DNA from 2 places in the Lysinibacillus sp. 2017 genome. Region 2 is predicted to be linked to the other one. Evidence: a T-box and tRNA genes for the amino acid it is inferred to sense, from the RefSeq annotation. Region 2 holds a T-box; the other holds one or more tRNA genes.

Region 1 (3,419 bases), 1.0 Mb from region 2:
CATACTGAATACGATCTTGAAGCTCCATTTGTTCTACAGCCTCTTCTGGAAGCTGTTCGTCTGCAGCGATTTGTGAATACATATCTAACCCCTCTGTACCCGCAACTTCTGCATCTAAATAATAATCTGGCTTCTTTTTTCGAATGCGGTCGATACATAGATTCGTCGCAATCCGATAGAGCCAAGTCGAAAATTTTCGTTTTTGGTCGTACGAATGAAGATTAATATATGCACGAATAAAAGCCTCTTGTGCAATATCTTCAGCTTCTTGTTTGTTGCCAAGCATACGGTAACACACCTGGTACAGCTTGTGCTGGTAGAGGTTAACAATATCGGCATATGCGTTTTGATCACCTTTAAGCACTTGTTTTATTCTTTTATTCACTAACGCATCCATTTGTCTTTCCTCTCCACCTTTTTAGCTGTTCTATATTTACGTATGGGTTTTAAAAAGGTTTCGTTTTAAATAAATAAATTCTTTTTAACCATCGTTAAATACGTACTATCATTATAGCAAAATTTTTTCTGCTTGATTGGGTATTTTCCGAATATTCATACCAAAGTTTCACCAAATAATGATCCTATCAGCGCAACTGCCACGTCTGCTGTTTTATTAAGCTCATCTAAAATCGGATTCACCTCAACAAATTCAGTAGATGTCAGTAATCCTGACTCTTGAATCATTTCCATAGCTAAATGACTTTCACGATACGTAATTCCTCCAGCTACGGGAGTCCCCACTCCAGGAGTGTATAGTGGATCTAACGCATCTAAATCCAGCGATAAATGCAAACCATCAATTTGTCGTGCACGGAAATATTTCATGGTTTCTTCCATTACATGTGTCATCCCTAAGCGGTCAATCTCATGCATTGTATATATTTTAATCCCACACTCTTTAATTAATGCTCTTTCTCCTTCATCTATCGAACGTCCACCAATAATAACAATGTTCTCCTGTTTAATTTTTGGCGCCATATGTAAAATTGACGTTAAACGCTCATGACCAAGGCCCAGACTTGTTGCAAGTGGCATCCCATGAATATTGCCTGACGGTGTCGTATCTGGTGTATTTAAATCGGCATGTGCATCAAACCAAATCACACCCATATTTTCATATCTTGTCGACAGCCCTGCTAGCGTCCCAATCGCGATACTATGATCGCCCCCTAAAACAAGTGGCATTCGCTGCTTTTGTAAAACAGCCTGAACCTTCTCTGCTAATGCGGTACTTACATTAACAACCTCATCTAAATTAAGGAGCTTCTCATCTTGTTGTTCGGTAACAGCTGGATCTAATACTTGAATATTGCCTTCGTCTTCTACATCGTAGCCAAGCGCCGCTAATCTAGCTTGCAATCCTGCATAACGAATCGCACTTGGCCCCATGTCCACCCCTCGTCGTTGTTGTCCATAATCACATGGTACCCCAATAATTGAAACATATTTATTTTCCATGTTTGTCATCCCCTTAGATCTGCTTATTATGTTTCATACAGGCTCAGCTCTTCTCAGCTCATAATTCTCACTCTATTGAAATTTCGAGATTCAGCATGGATTTTCCTTTTTAAACGCAAAAAATCCTTTACCTAATTTTCATTAAGTAAAGGATTGGATTTTTATATTTAAGTGCACTTCGTATATTTAAATAAAAGTGAGCCATGTAGGATTCGAACCTACGACCCTCTGATTAAAAGTCAGATGCTCTACCAACTGAGCTAATGGCTCATAAAAAGAAAAAATGGCTGGGGAACCTGGATTCGAACCAGGGCATGACGGAATCAAAATCCGTTGCCTTACCGCTTGGCTATACCCCAAACATTTAAAAGATGGTGGAGAGGGGCGGGTTCGAACCGCCGAACCCTAAGGAGCGGATTTACAGTCCGCCGCGTTTAGCCACTTCGCTACCTCTCCGACACAATATAACACTGTTAAAAATAGATGGTGGAGGATGACGGGCTCGAACCGCCGACCCCCTGCTTGTAAGGCAGGTGCTCTCCCAGCTGAGCTAATCCTCCATACTAACAAGTGTTATCAATATTCTTTTATGTAGCCTTAATAAAAATGGTGACCCGTACGAGAATCGAACTCGTGTTACCGCCGTGAAAGGGCGGTGTCTTAACCGCTTGACCAACGGGCCATTTATAATGACGTTCTCTTTAAGACAATATTTATAATATCATCATTTTTATAGCAGTGCAACCCTTTTTTAAAACTTTTTCAGAAAAATATTCTTCTTTATAAAAAAGCAAAAAAAAATGGCTCCGAAGGCAGGACTCGAACCTGCGACCTGCCGGTTAACAGCCGGATGCTCTACCAACTGAGCTACTTCGGAACGCTATTATTATGTATGTACTTGAGTGCTTCTCTTTAGTACATTTTTTATTATAGCAAGGTTTTAAATTTATACAAGCGATTTTTTTAAATAGTTTAAAAACATTTCAATATTTTTAGATTATTTAAATTAAACGAGAAGATATATGCATTTACTCCTACTAATGTAATCAATGAAGTAACTACAATTAAAGATACATAAAGCGCCTTACTTACTGTATAGTAACCCTTTTTCATCTTCAACATACGCATATGATATTAATTTTTCCTTTTCTAATTAACAATATTTCCATTAATATCACGTTTATTAAATGGAATAGATGGAATCCATTGTATAGCATAGATAAAACCTCTGCTAACCTTTTAAGCTTATAAGCTCTTATTGGAGTTCTCCGTTGTCTTTATCGATAAACCATTTCTGTATGCATGATAGTCATTAAGTTAGTTCTTATGGTCTTTACAAAGCTATTTTAACGACTAATCAATCACTTTGAATTAACAAGATCCTTATACATACCAGGATCTTCCCATCACCTCTCTATTTGTTCTATTGATGGAGTAGGTTGTTTTATATGATTCTTCGTTATTCAACGTATAACAACCCGAATTCAGCGCTTGTTACATACAGTATTCTTTTCTGCCTTTTTCATTCCTTAATTTCAATTCAGTACCACTGCTTATTTAGATTTTCATAAATGTTTCAAATTTTTCATAATAAAAAGAAGCCACCGATTTTATAATCGTTAACTTCTTCTTAGATATCTATTTAAACTACATTATGTACAATAAACTTTTAGAAAAAATAAAAAAGCCACTACTGACTGAATCAGCAGCGACTTCTTGAGCGAAGCGACGTCCTACTCTCACAGGGGGAAACCCCCAACTACCATCGGCGCTAAAGAGCTTAACTTCTGTGTTCGGTATGGGAACAGGTGTGACCTCTTTGCCATCATCACTTCACTTGTACACGGATGTACTGGCGTCTACGTTGTCACAGGACGTGACGTTCTTAGTAGACGTTCCTTTTAGAAAGAATTGTTCTTTCAAAACTGGATAAACGTTTCATTGAGTTGTGCAATAAAATG
Region 2 (3,419 bases):
TCTTCTTCAAAGTTGAAGGCAGGGTTTACAGTTGGCCAAGCCGCTATTGTAATTGATTCACCTTCGTGAGGTAAGTGTTGCCAAATTTCTTCTGTTACAAATGGCATTAATGGATGTAATAAACGCATTGTATTGTCTAATACGTAAGCTAATACTGAGCGAGTTGTTAATTTCGCTGCTTCGTCTTCACCGTATAATGGTAATTTCGCCATTTCGATGTACCAAGAACAGAAGTCATCCCAGATGAAGTTGTAAAGGTGACGACCTACTTCACCGAACTCATATTTATCCGCTAATTCCGTTACATGTTCAATTGTTTCGTTTAAGCGTGTTAAGATCCATTTGTCTGCAGTAGAAAGGTCACCTGTCAAATCGATTTGTTCGAAAGTTAAGCCTTCCATATTCATTAATGCAAAGCGTGATGCGTTCCAAATTTTATTTACAAAGTTCCATGTAGACTCTACTTTTTCAGTTGTGTAACGTAAATCTTGACCTGGAGAAGAACCAGTTGCTAAGAAGTAACGTAATGAATCTGCACCATACTCAGAGATAACATCCATTGGGTCAACACCGTTACCTAGAGATTTAGACATTTTGCGACCTTCTGCATCACGCACTAAACCGTGGATTAATACGTCTTTAAATGGACGTTCGCCCGTGAATTCTTTCCCTTGGAAGATCATGCGGCTAACCCAGAAGAAGATGATGTCATAACCCGTTACTAATGTGTTTGTTGGATAGTAACGTTTGTATAATTCACTTTCTTCGTTTGGCCAATCCATTGTAGAGAACGGCCATAATGCAGATGAGAACCATGTATCTAGTACATCTTCATCTTGCGTCCAGTTTTCTTTATCAGCAGGTGCTTCTTTCCCTACATAAAGTTCGCCTGTTTCGTTGTGATACCAAGCTGGAATTTGGTGACCCCACCATAATTGACGAGAAATACACCAGTCATGGATATTTTCCATCCAACGGTTATATGTGTTTTCGAAACGATTTGGTACGAAGTTTACTTTTTCGTCCTCTTCTGCTTGCATAGCTAACGCTTGTTCAGCAAGTGGTCCCATTTTTACGAACCATTGTTTTGATAGGTAAGGTTCTACTACTGCGTTTGTACGTTCAGAGTGACCTACTTGGTGTACGTGCGGCTCGATTTCAACTAAGATACCAGCTTCTTGTAAGTCGGCAACAATTTGTTTACGGCATTCGAAACGATCCATACCTGCATATTTGCCAGCTAAATCATTCATAGTGCCGTCTTCATTCATCACTAAAATACGTTCTAAGTTATGACGGTTACCTACTTCAAAGTCGTTCGGGTCATGCGCTGGTGTCATCTTAACGATACCTGTACCGAAATCTTTATCCACATAATCATCGGCAACGATTGGAATTTCACGTCCAACAATTGGAAGGATTACTGTTTTACCTACTAAATGTGCATAACGCTCATCGTCTGGGTGTACAGCAACACCAGAGTCACCAAGCATTGTTTCTGGACGCGTTGTTGCAACACGTAACACACCAGAGCCATCTGCAAGTGGGTATTCCATATGGTAGAATGCACCTTCTACTTCTTTGTGGATTACTTCGATGTCAGATAAAGCTGTTTTGGCTGCTGGATCCCAGTTAATAATACGTTCGCCACGGTAGATTAAGCCTTTTTCATATAATTTAACGAAAACTTCTTTTACCGCTGCAGAAAGACCTTCATCTAATGTGAAACGTTCTTTTGAGTAATCTAATGCTAAACCTAATTTAGACCATTGTGAACGAATGTGAGAGGCATATTCACCTTTCCATTCCCATGTTTTCTCTAAGAATTTTTCACGACCTAAGTCGTAACGAGTAATGCCTTCACCGCGTAGTTTTTCTTCTACTTTCGCTTGTGTTGCAATCCCTGCGTGGTCCATACCTGGTAACCATAGCGCATCGTACCCTTGCATGCGTTTCATACGGATTAAAATATCTTGTAATGTTGTATCCCATGCGTGACCAAGGTGTAATTTACCTGTTACGTTTGGTGGTGGGATTACGATTGAATAAGGTTCCTTCTCGCTTTTTGGATCTGCTTCAAAAAATTTACCATTTAACCACCATTCATAGCGGCCGGCTTCTGTTGCTTGTGGATCATACTTTGTTGGCATTGTAATTTCCGTCATGATGAATCTCTCCTTTTTTTTAGAAAATAAAAAAACTCCCGTCGTCTTTTTATAAAAAAGGACGAGGGAGTTAGTTCGCGGTACCACCTTTAATTCCGTCGGGTCAAGTCAAGCGCTCGCATACTTCGTCACTTGCCTCAATCGTCCGCTCATGAACTACATGTTCAATTTGCGTCTTCATTCGGCTTCGTTCCTTGTCTGACAAGCGCTTTCTTTTGACCCTTTATAAGAGTCAAGCGCTCGCATACAAAATATACAGCTTACTATACCTAAACGGCACTTCATTCGATAACGGTGTTTAACCGGAACTTAGCTACTGTATGTTCACTAAGTCAGCTCGTAGGCTACCTTCTGTCAGTACGATGTAGAAACTTTTCAGCTACCGTTTCCTCTCTACACACCATGGTCCAACATACTCTTCCTAGTCTTCACTTCAAAATATATAGTTGCCCCTTATTTTAAGCGGTTTTACATAAAATTTCAAGTGCTACTCTTAAAAGAGATAATTTACACGAACTAAACATACGTTGTTGCATATACTTTTTAAAAGGAGATGATGAGTTTTGCGCAAAGGCTATAATCCTTATTTACTTCCTCCTTGGCTAAGAAAAATACGTTTTTTTATGAAACATTGCATCATCCCAATTACGGTATTTCAAGCGTTACGCACCATTTTTGTTCCGACAACAGGCGATATTTTTTTATTATTCTTTTTAATTGTCATTAGCTACTTGCTGATAGTTGATTTTATTTAATGAAAAGGCCGCCCAAAAAGTTTATCACTTTTTGGGCGGCCTACACGCTACCTTAATTCTACTTATTTCCATTCTTTAATTGTACTTGTACAACACTATACGCTTCCGCTAGCTGTTCAAAAAAATCAACTTCTTCTGTTGTCGTTTCTTTACCCTCTACAACAAATGACTTCACATATTCTAGGTCTACTTCTTCTACAGCAAGTTGCTTAACTTCCAATTCTATCGGTTGTTGCACAATTTCCTCTTCTACCTTCTTTTCTACTACAGGAGCTTCCTGCTTCTCTACTATTACGGCTTCTTTCTTCTCTACTATTACAGCTGCCTTCTTTTCAACTTCACAGCATACTTGCCATGTGCAAGTGCAATTAGTGCCTTTTTCAAAGCTAGCTGCCTGATCCTCTACCCTCATCGTAATTTTCTCAACATCATCACGTGGGAAGTCAATTGAAAATGGTAATGCATATTCGAAATAAGCTTGATCTTGCTCAATATCGAG

What was found. A T-box is a leader RNA that pairs with one kind of tRNA and senses whether it is charged. The one in region 2 lies ahead of DCE79_RS12610 (valine--tRNA ligase), so its partner is inferred to be a tRNA-Val.
Region 1: it encodes a tRNA-Val, which carries the amino acid that the T-box ahead of DCE79_RS12610 (valine--tRNA ligase) is inferred to sense. The anticodon was not compared.

Annotation. Positions count from the first base shown of each region.
Region 1 is NZ_CP029002.1:3,592,110-3,595,528, forward strand. It holds gene sigW (RNA polymerase sigma factor SigW) at 1-397, opposite strand, end outside; gene rocF (arginase) at 553-1,458, opposite strand; tRNA gene DCE79_RS17600 (tRNA-Lys) at 1,656-1,728, opposite strand; tRNA gene DCE79_RS17605 (tRNA-Gln) at 1,743-1,817, opposite strand; tRNA gene DCE79_RS17610 (tRNA-Tyr) at 1,831-1,914, opposite strand; tRNA gene DCE79_RS17615 (tRNA-Val) at 1,943-2,018, opposite strand; tRNA gene DCE79_RS17620 (tRNA-Glu) at 2,066-2,140, opposite strand; tRNA gene DCE79_RS17625 (tRNA-Asn) at 2,260-2,335, opposite strand; rRNA gene rrf (5S ribosomal RNA) at 3,179-3,294, opposite strand; rRNA gene DCE79_RS17635 (23S ribosomal RNA) at 3,419-3,419, opposite strand, start outside.
Region 2 is NZ_CP029002.1:2,576,585-2,580,003, forward strand. It holds gene DCE79_RS12610 (valine--tRNA ligase) at 1-2,165, opposite strand, end outside; T-box leader at 2,220-2,603, opposite strand; gene DCE79_RS12615 (hypothetical protein) at 2,729-2,920, shown strand; gene DCE79_RS12620 (alanine racemase) at 2,979-3,419, opposite strand, start outside.